Regions from separate parts of the Rhizobium sp. 9140 genome, predicted to be linked through region 3. Evidence: riboswitches for the same ligand, from Rfam matches in the RefSeq annotation. Region 3 holds a riboswitch; each other region holds the start of a gene.
What was found. Region 3 has a riboswitch for cobalamin ahead of cobU (bifunctional adenosylcobinamide kinase/adenosylcobinamide-phosphate guanylyltransferase). Riboswitches for the same ligand answer to the same signal wherever they lie in the genome.

Region 1 (4,275 bases), 210 kb from region 3:
TGCGCGACAGCGAGCAGAGCCGCGACACGCTGGCCACCGGCTATAAGGGTCTCTACTACCACTTCCTGGATATGAAGACCGGACGGCGGGCGTGGCGGAGCGAGATCTCGCTGATCGATAGCGCGCTGCTGATCGCCGGCGCCATAACGGTCGGTACATATTTTTCCGAGAACACGCCTGCGGAAAAGGAGATCCGGGACATCGCCGATATGGTTTATGCCCGTGCCAACTGGGCTTGGGCGCTGGACGAGCAGGATACGCTGGCGCTCGGCTGGAAGCCGCGCAGCGGTTTCCTTCCCTATCGCTGGCATGGATATAGCGAGGCGGTCATTTTGTACACGCTGGCGCTGTCCTCGCCGTCCTACCCGATCCCGGCCAACAGCTACATCGCCTTCGGCAACCAGTGCGACTGGAGGGAGGCTCTGGGCAAGCCGTTCCTCTATGCCGGACCGTTGTTCATCCATCTGTTCTCCCATGCCTGGATCGACTTCCGAGGCATCCGTGATACGGCAATGGTCGAGCATGACAGCGATTACTTCGAGAACACCCGCCTCGCCATCGATCTGCAGCGTGACTACGCGGAGCGAAACCCGGAGTCCTTTGTGGGTTACGGCGCGGATTGCTGGGGGCTGACCGCTTGCGACGGGCCTGAGCGTTCGCGTCGTCTGCGGGATGGTCGCCAGCAGAATTTTTCGGGCTATGCCGCGCGTGGTGCGCCGTTCGGCCCGGATGACGGGACGCTGGCCCCTTGGGCGCCCCTTTCCTGCCTGCCGTTCGACGAAAAAGCGGCACTTTCCGGAACCCGGCATATCCTTGAGACCTATCCGGGTGTGATCGAGGAAGACGGCTTCATCGGAAGCTTCAATCCGAGCGTACCGGCCCGCACGGCGGAAGGCTGGATGAACACGCGGCGGATCGGCCTTGATCAAGGCATTCTGCTGATGATGATCGAGAACCACAGGACCGGCTTCTTCTGGAACCTCCTGCGCCAGTCGGCTCCCATTCGGCGCGGGCTGAAGCGCGCCGGTTTCGCGGGTGGGTGGCTGTAAGCTCCATATGATCATGCGACCTTCCAGATAAGGGGGTAGCATGTTTGTCATGCCGTCTTGAGGAAGCGGTCGTTGATGGCGCCGGAGACGATGCCGAGGACGAGCCAGAAGGCCAGCGTCGTCGCCAGGGCAGCCACTGCGAATTCCGCGCCGAGAACAGCGGGAACCGGGCTCGCGATATCGCCGGGCTGGGGTGCGCCGTAGATGTGGGGCAGAGCGAGGAGAACAAGGCCAACACCCTTGGCCACGATTTCCGTTCGCAGCGCGATCAGGCCGAGACCGAGCGCCGAGAGCGTCGTGGTGACGAGCCACCACGTCTGGCGATCGCCGAGATCGGCGGCGGGAAAGCCGGGCAGTTCGGGCGGAAGGCCGAGAGCCGGAAGCATGTGGACCGAGAGCCAGCCGAGGGCACCCCAGGTGAGGCCGGTGCGCAAGGTCGGCGGGTTGCCGATGAGAACGCCGAGGCCGCCCAGAAGCAATCCGAAGCCGACGCCCGTCACCAGATTGGCCATCAGCGTCCCGGAGAAGCGGCTCAGACCGAACATGATGCCGCCATCCTCGTGTACCTCGCCATCATGCGCATAGGCGGGCGTTACCGGCTGAAGCGCGGATGCGAGGGACTGGAGCAGCGCGCCGGATTCGCGTGCGGAATGCTCGTGTGCCGCGGGTGTTCCGTGGGCAGGTTCTCCCTCGTAGGTTTCGGCGTGGAGGATCAGCGGCACGACGCGGAGTTCCTGCGCGGCGGTCATGAACAGGCCCGCGATGAGGCCGGCGCAGATGGCGGCCAGAAGTGTCTTGACGATCATGGTTATACCTTTCGGAGCAACGCCTTACCGGCGTGCCGTCGTCCTGTGCAGGTGTGGGATGATCCGATCGATCCGCACGACAATGCGCAGCGCGACCGATGCGGTCACACAGAGGCGGTCGCGTCGGGCATGCAGGCGTCAGCAACGCAAGGCCCGGTCACGAGGCTTGCGTTCGCCTGTCGCTTGGGAGATCGGGCTTGTTTACCCTAGTGGCAGGGGAAGCCGAACGCATGGCGGACGTCGTGCGCGGTGTCGTGCAGCACGGCCGAATTGGCCAGACCTGCTCCGAACACGAGGAACGCCCCGATGCACAGGGAAAGGAGACCCGCAATCATGCGGTCATTGAGAGAAAGCGAAACGCCGGATGCGTTGGTAACAGCCATGACAACCTCCGTGATGGCAACGTGGGACGTGTCCCACTCATTTGGGCGACATGCCCGGCATCAATCGGCAGGTGTCCTGGCTCGCGGCGTCTGATGCCCAATGGCACCGTCGGGTCTTTCTCGCCTTCCCGCAGATCCGGTTTCCCGTTTCCGCAGTGACTTCTACCGGTCGCCCGGCATGAAAGACCCTGACCGCTCTACAGTCGCGGGGTCGGCCGTGATTGAGGTGCCGCACTGGGTCCACCCGTCACGTTCCCATTTACTCCCCGGATGGTGTGGCACCCGGAGAACCTATTGATGAGCATCACTATGACGCCTGCGGAAGGGCTGTCAATCGCACCGGTCCGCCTGCGTCTCAGATCAGAGGGTCGCGGCAAGGGCCGCGAGCTGGTCCGCGCACTGGTTCCAGCCCTCTTGAAAGCCCATCTGCTCATGCGCGTCGCGGTCGGTCTTCGTCCAGTGGCGGACGCGGGCCGTGTAGCGCGTACCACCATCCTCCGGCTCGAAGGTGATGATGCCGGTCATGAAGGGCTTTTCGGAGGGCGTCCATGCGTGGATATAGGCGTCGGTAAAGACGATCTTCCGATCCTGCACAACCTCGAGGTAGACGCCGCGATTGGGCATTTCCTCACCTTCCGGGCTTCTCATGACGATGAGGTTTGAGCCGCCGACGCGCAAATCGACCTCGGCCGCCGCGATCGTCCACGGTTTCGGCACGAACCATTGCTGGAGAAGAGCAGGCTCCGTCCAGCAGCGGAACAGCGCGTTCGGCGTGACATGGATGTGGCGGGTGATGACGAGGTCGCGATCGTCGGAGGTGGTGGGTACTGTCATAGGCTCGGGCATGGGCATTGTCCTGGGGCGGCTCGTCTGTTTTGCCGAGTTTCCGTCATTCGGCGCCGACTGTCGAGGTCTTTGCGATCGGCTTCGAACATCGGTTACGGACCGGCAGGGGAGGACTGGATCTTGACGATCGCGGTGGTCCACTGCGGAGCCTCGGGCGGGCCGGTGCGTGGTGCCGGGAAGACGAGGGAGGACCGGAGCGGCGCGGAATGACCCGGCGGGATGCGGGAGATGATCAGCGCGTCGTCGCGACCGATCGTGCGGCAGGCGCCGGCCGGGCAATCGTCGAGCGTGACGTCGAGGGTGAAATAGTCGAGGAAGGCGGTGCTGTCATTATGGACCGTGCCGGTTACCACATAGCTGCTCGCGGGTGTGCTCTTTTCAAACTGAAGGTTTTCCAACCGGACCTGGCTCTCCGCGATCGTGGCGACAGGCTGATCCGCGGTGACCGGCGACAGAGGTTCGGACGGGCGGGCATTGTCGTCGGTCCACCAGACGACGAAGGCGCTGATGAGGCCGACGGCGACGAGCACCGAAAGCGCCGGCTCGGCCATCTTGCGAAACCGCTGGTCCCAGACGGCAAGCGCGACGACCACAAGGCTCGCGATCGCGAGCGAAATCCAAAGCATGAACTGCCTCCCCATGCACCTATATATAGGGACGACACGGTCGGGTTGAAAGCGCATGCGGTGAATCAAACCGGGAACAAAGGTGAGATCACCAAGTTCCTCAGCCGCAGAAACACCGTTTGAACCACCGCGGCGACAAACCTGTCCCGCGGACCCGTGAAAGGATAGAACAATGGCAGGAAAAGCACTCGAGGACCTGTTCCACGACATGCTCAAGGATGTCTACTACGCTGAAAAGAAGATTGCGAAGACGCTGCCGAAGATGGCCCGCGGCGCACAGAGCCCGGACCTGAAGGCCGCTTTCGAAAAGCATCGCGAAGAGACCGAAGGCCAGATTGAACGCCTTCAGCAGGTCTTCGACATCTTCGGCAAGCGTGCCACCGGTAAGACCTGTGCCGCCATCGAAGGCATTATCGAGGAAGGCGAGGAAGTTCTTGAGGAATTCAAGGGCTCGCCGGCCGTCGATGCGGGCCTGCTGGCCACGGCGCAAGCCGTCGAGCACTACGAAATGGCGCGCTACGGCACGCTGAAGACCTGGGCTGGTCTGCTCGGTCTCGATGAAGCC
Region 2 (4,275 bases), 1.1 Mb from region 3:
TCAGGGCCTCCCCCGGCCGCACATCCGTCGCATCCAGACGCACGGCGGCACCCGGCGCATAATGCGAGGCGAGCATGCCCGGCGCCTCCAAAGTGGCACCCGCTGAATCCTGCCGCAAAAGCCGCTGACCGGCCACAGTCTCGATGTCGGCCGCGTCCAGCCCGCCGGGACGCAGCAGGCGAAGCCGCCCGTTCTCCACCTTGACGATGGTCGATTCGAGCCCGATGCCCGCCGGTCCGGCGTCAAGAATGAGGTCGATGGCGGAACCGAGATCGTCGGCCACATGCGCGGCCATCGTCGGGCTGATGCGCCCCGAGGTGTTGGCGCTGGGTGCCGCCAGCGGTTTGCCAAAGGCGGCGATGACCTCGCGCGCGAAGCCGGCCGGCATCCGCAGGCCGAGCGTGTCGAGCCCGGCCGTGGCCAGCGCATGCACGGTGGCTCCGGGCGCACGCGTCACCACCAGCGTCAGCGGCCCCGGCCAGAAGGCTTCCGCCAGACGGCGCGATACGGGATCGAACAGGCCGTGGCGCGCGGCCATCTCCATATCGGACACATGCGAAATCAGGGGGTTGAAACGCGGCCGGCCCTTGACCTCATAGATCGAGGCAATCGCATCGGCCCGCGTCGCATCGGCCGCAAGCCCGTAAACGGTCTCCGTCGGCAGCGCGATCGGCCGGCCCCGCGTGAGCACATCCACGGCGCGCTCCAGCGCCCGCACCCGGTCGAGGGTCGTCTCGATGATCTCTGCCATGCGTCTCGCGCTTCCGCCCATTGAGGCGGCAGTCTTAGTGCAAAACGATAACGGCTGCAAAGCGTCTCAGAGCGCGCGGATGATCGTGCGCAGGGCGTCGTTGCGGGCGCCCAGCATCAGCACGTTCTTCAAGGCCGTCTTCGGGTCCTGCGTGCGGAAGAGGAGGCCGCCGTCGCGAACGGTCCGGTTGATCACGAGCTTGCCCTGCTCGCGGTCGAGGTCCATCGCGACGGCGAAATACATGCGCGAATATCCGCGGCGGACATCGTCGAAGAAATGTTCGTCCTTGCCGATTTCGCAGAAGAAGTTGGCCATGTAGAACGACCAGCGGACATCGTCATAGTCCGCGAATTTGGTGCGCGCCGCCGTCACATGACAGTAGCCGAGATGCGGGCTGCCATCGAGCGTGCGGTGGAAGATCATCTTGGGAAAGCGGATAGACGCGTGGAAGCCGCTGATACGGTCGTAGGCGAGCGTGCCGGCGGCCTCAAGCTTGCGGCCCGTCCGTTCGGCCACTTCCTTGTGCGTCAGGTAGCGCTTTGCGGCGCGCGCCTCGGATGTCGCGCGGTTGATCCGGCCGGTGCGCAGGTAATCCGTGTACACGCCCCCGCGTGGTTCCTGGGGAGCCTTGGCATCATCGAAGTAGCGCAGGTTGGCCATGGTCTGGTCCAGCATGGATGATCTTCCTTTTGCATGGTCTTACGGGCCGGCCATGGCGCGAGGCTTGCGTCATCCGGCCATTCGCCTTGGGGCAGGCAGCAGGGGCGCACGCCTCGATGTCGCAAATGCGCACCCGGCAACGACGCATCGGCCTGACCGGGAAAGCGACATCTGCCGAAATGTCTCGCATCGTCTTGTTTATCTTGAAGGATCGACGCACGAAGTCGCAAAAATGGCCCGCAAATGCGCGTGTCGTCTTTCTCAAATCGCGTGTCGCTTCTTGGCCTCTGAAATCGGCCGGCGCGGCGTTAGAGTGAGAGGCTCAAGGCGCTGGTTTCAAAGGGATCCGGACACATTATTGGGAAGCCGGTCGGAACCGGGCGCTGCGCCCGCAACGGTGGTGGAGCATGAAGCCGGCGATCCTTGTCACGGATCGGCCTGGCCCAGCCCCTGAGCCCGGACACCTGTCTTGGCGACGATGTGACGGACTTTGATGTGAATGTCGTGGTGCGGCGGGTTGCCGGGTTTAAATAAGGAACGGGAACATGGATTTTCGCAGCGAAGTACTCCGCACGCTCCGGAACCGGCGCGAGACCCACAGCCTCGAGCAGGCATTCTACACGGATCCAGATCTCTACAAGCTCGACATGGAGGAGATCTGGTACAAGGACTGGCTGTTCATCGGCCATGACTGCGAGATCCCCAAGGCCGGAAATTACTTCACGGTCCAGATCGGCGACTATCCCGTCGTCGTCACCCGCGACCGCCAGGGCGCCATCCATGCCCTGCACAATGCCTGCCGCCACCGCGGTTCGCGCGTCTGCACGCAGGCCAAGGGTGCCTCGGCGCGGCTCGTCTGTCCCTATCACAACTGGACCTACGAACTGGACGGCAAGCTGATGTTCGCCCGTCAGATGGGCGAGGACTTCGACAAATCCGCACACGGCCTGAAGCCCGTCGCCTGCGAGACGATTGCCGGCTATATCTTCGTCAGCCTAGCGGCCGAGCCGCTGGATTTTGCGCCCGTGCGCGACATGGTCACGTCCTACCTCGCGCCGCACAATCTCAAGGACACGAAGGTCGCCTATGAGAGCACCATCGTGGAGAAGGGCAACTGGAAGCTCGTCTGGGAAAACAACCGCGAGTGCTATCACTGCGCCAGCAACCACCCGGAGCTTTGCCGCACCTATCCCGAAGCCCCTTCGGCCACCGGCGTTCAGGGTGCCAAGGATGATCCGGTCATTTTCGAGCACTGGAGTCGCTGCGAAGCCGCCGGCCTGCCGAGCGAATTCCGCATCGATCCGACGGGCCAGTTCCGCGTCGCGCGCATGCCGCTCATTCAGGATGCCGAGAGCTACACCATGTCCGGCGCCCGCGCCGTCAAGCGCCGCCTGTCCGACGCCGTGCCCCAGAGCCATATCGGCACGCTGCTGATGTTCCATTACCCGAGCACCTGGAACCATGTGCTCGCCGACCACGCCATCACGTTCCGCGTGCTGCCGCTCGGCCCCGAACTGACGCAGGTCACCACCAAATGGCTGGTCCACAAGGATGCCGTCGAGGGTGTCGATTACAATCTCGAGGAACTGACGCATGTCTGGACCGAGACCAACGATCAAGACCGCCAGATCGTAGAGGAAAACGCCTTCGGCATCCGCTCGCCGGCCTATGAGCCTGGTCCCTATTCCCCCGAGCACGAAGGCGGCGTCATGCAGTTCGTCGAATGGTACACGAAATTCATGCAGGAGCGCCTGACCGGCGTCCGCGCGCCGCTCGTGCGCGTGGCCTGACATGAGCCAAGGTCGCATGACAGTCGTATCGCCGTTCCGTCACTTCGACGAACTCCAGCCCTGGAACGATCGCCAGCACCTGCTCGAATGCATCGCGGTGACGCTCGAGGCGCCCGACGTCATGACCTTCGTGTTCAAGTCGGATCGCGACGGCTGGTTCCGCTACCTGCCGGGCCAGTTCGTCACGCTCGAAATCCCGGTGACGGCCGACGATCCGGTCATGCGGACCTATACGCTGTCCTCGACGCCTTCGCGCCCCTTCTCCATCGCCGTCACGGTGAAGGCGCAGGCGACCTCGATCGGCACACGCTGGATGTTCGAGAACCTGCGCCCGGGCATGACGCTGAAGGCGTTCGGCCCGCTCGGTGACTTCTCCTTCGTGCGCTATCCCGGCGAGAAGTACCTTTTCGTCTCAGCGGGTTCCGGCATCACGCCGATGATGTCGATGACGCGCTGGTTTTCCGATTGCGCGCCGCAGACCGATGTCGCCTTCGTCTCCTGCGCCCGCCGTCCGGACGATCTGCTGTTCCGCGCCGAACTGGAAACACTGGCTGCCGGCATGCCCAACCTGTCGCTTGGCTTCGTCGTTGAGGGTCACGAACCCCGCCATGGCTGGCACGGCCTGCGCGGTCGCATCGACGCTACCAAGGTGGCGCTGCTCGCGCCCGACTTCATGAGCCGCACGGTGTTCTGCTGCGGTCCTGAACCGTTCATGCGCGGCGTGCGCGAACTGCTGCAGGCATCCGGGTTCGACATGGCCCGCTACCACGAGGAAAGCTTCCAGCCCGCCGCAGCGCCGAATGTCGATGAACTCGCCGTTCGCGCCGGTGCGGGCGACGCTGCCGGCGAGGCCGATAGCGACCAGCCGATCGTCGCCCCCACCGTCATCTTCACCATGGCCGGCAAGGAAGCGAAATGCATCCCCGGCCAGACCGTGCTCCAGACCGCCCGCGCCGCCGGCGTGCGCATCGGCGCCGCCTGCGAAAGCGGTCTCTGCGGCACCTGCCGCGTCATGAAGATCTCCGGCGAGGTCGACATGAGCCACAATGGCGGCATCCTCGACGAGGACATCGA
Region 3 (4,275 bases):
CAACACCGGCGCGCCGCCGGCATCGAGCACGGTCCCCTTGTGATCGCCGCCCGGGGCGGAAACGGCAAAGCTCGTGGCATTGAGAACGACATCCGGCGTGAACCGCGCGAAGATCGCCTCGACCGTGCCGACGGACAGGGCATCCTTCAAGCTGGAGACGAAAACCGGGAGAACCCGCATGCCCTCGGCCGAAAGGGCCTCGACCAGGGCTGCAACAGGTCGTGTCTCGCCGGACTGGACGAGCGCACGGTAGAAGCAGAGCGCCACGATCGGCTGACTTCCGGCGTGCGTTCGCCCCCAGTTCTCCGCGCCGACGATACCCTCGTGCGGCGACCAGATGCCGGCCCGCAACAGCGGCGTTGCCGCCGCCGGCCGCTCGCCGTCATCGACGAGTGCATGGGCATACGCAAGGAACCGCTGCATATTCTCAGGGCCGCCCTCGGTGAAATAGGCGAGCATCGCCGCCCGATCGTCTGCGGACACGGTGGAATAGGCATCGAGCGCCGGATCCGGCTTGTCATAACCGGGGAGCACGGCGATTTTTGCTCTATGGGTCACGGCCGTGGCGTGAAGGGCTTCCAACACATACTGGAAATAGGAAGCGCCGCCGAGTGCCCGTACGATTATCAGCTTTGCATGCCGCGCGGTACGCTCGACATAGGTATCGACCGACATCGGGTGCTTCAGCGAGAGGAGGCTTGCCGCCCGCAGGGTCCGCCCGTCGGGTTCGGCCTTGCAGGCGCTGGCGATGGCGGAAAGCTCCGTATCGGCGGCGGAGAGGAAGAGGATCTCGCCCGGCGACTGACCGAGATCGATGGCCTCGTCCCCGTCCGAGATCGTGCCTTTCTGCGCAAGAAGAAGATGCATCCGCCGCCAATCCCGTCCGTCTTATGCCGCAGACGCGACGATGGCAGCACGCACCGCCGCCTCGTCGAGATCGTGAAGGCCGATGACGACGAGACGCGTGCGGCGGGCTTCACCGGTTGCCCATGCACGGTCGAAATAGGGATCGATCCGCGTTCCCACGGCCTGGATCAGAAGCCGCATCGGCTTGCCGGGAACATCCGCAAAGCCCTTCAGCCGCAGGACATCATGCGCAGAGACGATGTCCTTCAGCCGCGATACGAAGGCTGCGGGATCGGAAATCGGGCCGAGTTCCACAACGAAACTGGCAAACTCGTCGTGGTCGTGCTCCTCGCCGGCCTCATGCTCCATCTCGTGGTGGGACTTGCGGTTGGCGATATCGTCCTCCGTGCCGACGCCGAGGCCGAGCAGAACGGAGGCCGGCACCGCGCCGTTGGCGGCTTCGATCATCATCGGCTTGCGGATCGTGCGCGAAGCGACCTCGCGGCGGACGGCGTCGATGCCGGCTGCATCCAGGAGGTCGGTCTTGTTGAGGACGATGAGGTCGGCGGCGGTCAGCTGGTCTTCGAACAGCTCCTCGATCGGGCTCTCGTGGTCGAGATTGTCGTCCTGCGCGCGCGCGGCATCCACCTTGTCGTGATCGTCGGCAAAGCGCCCGGCGGCGACGGCGGCGCTGTCCACCACGGTGATCACGCCGTCCACCGTCACCTGCGTGCGGATATCCGGCCAGTTGAACGCGGCGATCAGCGGCTGAGGGAGTGCAAGGCCGGAGGTTTCGATGACGATATGGTCGGGGCGTCCGTCCCGCTCCAGAAGGCGGGTCATGGTGGGAATGAAATCATCCGCCACCGTGCAGCAGATGCAGCCATTGGTCAGCTCGATGATATCGTCCTCGCTGCACGCCTCGGCGCCGCAGCCCTTCAGGACGTCGCCGTCAACGCCGAGATCGCCGAACTCGTTGATGATCAGCGCGATCCGCCGGCCTTCCGCATTTTCCAGAATGTTGCGGATCATCGTCGTCTTGCCGGCACCGAGAAAGCCGGTGATGACGGTCGCGGGGATCTTGGCGCCCGGGTTTGTCCGGTCGCCGGTCTTTGAAAATGTCATGGATTAACCCTTCATCTTGAGCGGCAGTCCTGCCGCCACGAAATAGACGTCGCGTGCCTGCGCCGCGACCTGCTGGTGGAGCCGGCCGGCGTGATCGCGGAAGTCCCGCGCCATGCGGTTATCCGGCACGATGCCGAGGCCCACCTCGTTGGAAACGAAAATGACGGAGGCGCGAAGCGCCGAAAGGCTGGCGACGAGCCGCTCCGATTCCGCCGCGACATCGCGCTCTTCCAGCATGAGATTTGTGACCCAGAGCGTCAGGCAATCGACAAGAACGACGCAGCCGACGGCGTCTATGACCGAGAGACGGCCAACGAGATCGAACGGCTCCTCATGCGTCGTCCAGAGATCGCCGCGCGACGTCCTGTGGGTGTCGATCCGCGTGCGCATCTCGTCATCGAAGGCGCGGCCCGTGGCGATGTAATGCCGGACAAGACCCGTTTCCACAGCCAGCCGCTCGGCAAAGTTCGACTTGCCGGAGCGTGCGCCGCCAAGCACGAGTGTGGCACCGTGAAGGGGAGATGTCATGCGCGCGCGGCTATCCCGCTGCTCCCGTTCCATGGAAGCGAAGGCAGCCTGCGGCTCCGGTATACACCGGACGGGCATGGGTAAAAACCGCCGGCCCGGAAAACCCGGTGGGCGAACGTCTCGTGTGCCACGACAACCTCCGTGCTGGCGCTGGAACGCAGCATCATGAGGATGCGGCGCGGTGTGGCTGGCAGGTCTCCTGGCTCACGGCGTCACGCAGGGCGAAAGCCCTGAGAACGGGTTCGCCTCGCCTTCCCGAAACAGGTTGCCCGGCGTTTGACCGTCGGGTCGATGTCGAAGAGGTGGACGATTCGTAGATAAAGAGGCGTCCGACCCCGGTTGCTCGCATCGCTGTTTCAGTGGCTTTTCCGGCCCTGCCCGTCTGGTGACGCCAGCCGCACCACGCGGCATGGTCCGTCGCCCTTCGGACGAGACCGGATGGCGAACCCTGACCGTTCTACAGTCGCGGGGTCGGCTGCGATGAGGATGCCCTGTATGGGTCCATCCCTTCGCATTCCCATTTACTCCCGAACGACACGCGCCGCACGGGAACCATCCATGCCGATAAGATTAGGCGCGTCGCTGGATCAAGTCAATCATCCGCGCTATGTCGGCCCCATCGCCCGACCCGAAGATCCATCGCGTTTCACCCCTGGAGACGCCCGACGAGATCGAGCCTGACATGCCCGACATCCTGAAGTCCCTGACCCTTGCCCGCGTGAAGCGCCTGGCCCGGAAATCCGTCACCTTTTCGGAATGGCGCATCTTCGCCCGGCGCAGCGAGGTCGGGCTGCTCGTCGCCGGCATCGTCGTCGGCCTGACCTCAGGGCTCGCCGTCATCGCCATGAGCTTCATCTCGTTGCAGCTGCACAAGCTGATCTTCGGTATTTCAGAATATGAGCGCGTCAGTTCCGCCGACCTCAAGGGCCAGATCGCCATTCTTATGGCGCCGATCGTCGGCGGACTGCTGCTGGGCCTAATCATGATGGGCCTTGCGCTCTGGCGTAAGAAGGCGATGGTGGACCCGATCGAGGCGAATGCGCTGCACGGGGGGCGGATGTCCCTGACCGACAGCATCGTCGTCGCGGTGCAGAACCTCGTCTCCAATGGTTTCGGCGCGTCGGTCGGTCTGGAGGCCGGCTACACGCAGCTCGCCTCCGGTCTTGCATCGAAGATCGGTGTGAATCTGAAATTACGGCGCAACGATCTGCGCACGCTGCTCGGCTGCGGCGCGGCGGGTGCTATCGCGGCGGCCTTCAACGCGCCGCTGACGGGCGCCTTTTACGCCTTCGAGCTGATCATCGGCTCCTACACCATCGCCTCGCTGACCCCGGTCGTCGTCTCCGCGCTGGTCGCCAACCTCGTGACGCGCCTGCTCTGGGGCGAAGAATTCACCATCGACATCGGCGCATTCGGCGATGTCGTCCCCGGAGACTACGTGCCGGCCATCCTCCTCGGCGCGCTTTGCGCCGGCGTCGCCATTCTCATCATGAAGGGCGTGTCGCTGACGGAAGAGGTCGCCCGCAAGAGCGACATCCCCGCGCCGCTGCGCCCCGCTATCGGCGGTGTCGTCGTCGGGCTGCTCGCCACCATCTCGCCGCAGGTGCTCTCCGGCGGTCACGGCGCCCTGCATCTGAACCTCGCGCACGCCACGCCCTTCGCCATGCTGATCGGCCTGTTCCTGATGAAGTCGGTCGCAACCGCGGTCTCGATCGGCTCGGGCTTTCGCGGCGGGCTGTTCTTCGCCTCGCTGTTCATGGGCGCATTGCTCGGCAA

Region 1: it holds a riboswitch for cobalamin, as region 3 does, so the genes downstream of both, GA0004734_RS13645 (CbtB domain-containing protein) here and cobU (bifunctional adenosylcobinamide kinase/adenosylcobinamide-phosphate guanylyltransferase) in region 3, are expected to answer to the same signal.
Region 2: it holds a riboswitch for cobalamin, as region 3 does, so the genes downstream of both, GA0004734_RS07290 (aromatic ring-hydroxylating oxygenase subunit alpha) here and cobU (bifunctional adenosylcobinamide kinase/adenosylcobinamide-phosphate guanylyltransferase) in region 3, are expected to answer to the same signal.

Annotation. Positions count from the first base shown of each region.
Region 1 covers NZ_FJUR01000001.1:2,909,827-2,914,101, reverse strand. Annotated here, with positions in the region: gene GA0004734_RS13655 (glucoamylase family protein) at 1-1,049, shown strand, start outside; gene GA0004734_RS13650 (CbtA family protein) at 1,097-1,855, opposite strand; gene GA0004734_RS13645 (CbtB domain-containing protein) at 2,062-2,238, opposite strand; cobalamin riboswitch at 2,287-2,548, opposite strand; gene GA0004734_RS13640 (SRPBCC family protein) at 2,599-3,084, opposite strand; gene GA0004734_RS13635 (hypothetical protein) at 3,177-3,710, opposite strand; gene GA0004734_RS13630 (YciE/YciF ferroxidase family protein) at 3,883-4,275, shown strand, end outside.
Region 2 covers NZ_FJUR01000001.1:1,569,892-1,574,166, forward strand. Annotated here, with positions in the region: gene GA0004734_RS07280 (L-threonylcarbamoyladenylate synthase) at 1-751, opposite strand, end outside; gene GA0004734_RS07285 (DUF6656 family protein) at 818-1,411, opposite strand; cobalamin riboswitch at 1,720-1,898, shown strand; gene GA0004734_RS07290 (aromatic ring-hydroxylating oxygenase subunit alpha) at 1,957-3,201, shown strand; gene GA0004734_RS07295 (hybrid-cluster NAD(P)-dependent oxidoreductase) at 3,218-4,275, shown strand, end outside.
Region 3 covers NZ_FJUR01000001.1:2,698,361-2,702,635, forward strand. Annotated here, with positions in the region: gene cobN (cobaltochelatase subunit CobN) at 1-867, opposite strand, end outside; gene cobW (cobalamin biosynthesis protein CobW) at 889-1,971, opposite strand; gene cobU (bifunctional adenosylcobinamide kinase/adenosylcobinamide-phosphate guanylyltransferase) at 1,975-2,499, opposite strand; cobalamin riboswitch at 2,671-3,071, opposite strand; gene GA0004734_RS12730 (chloride channel protein) at 3,182-4,275, shown strand, end outside.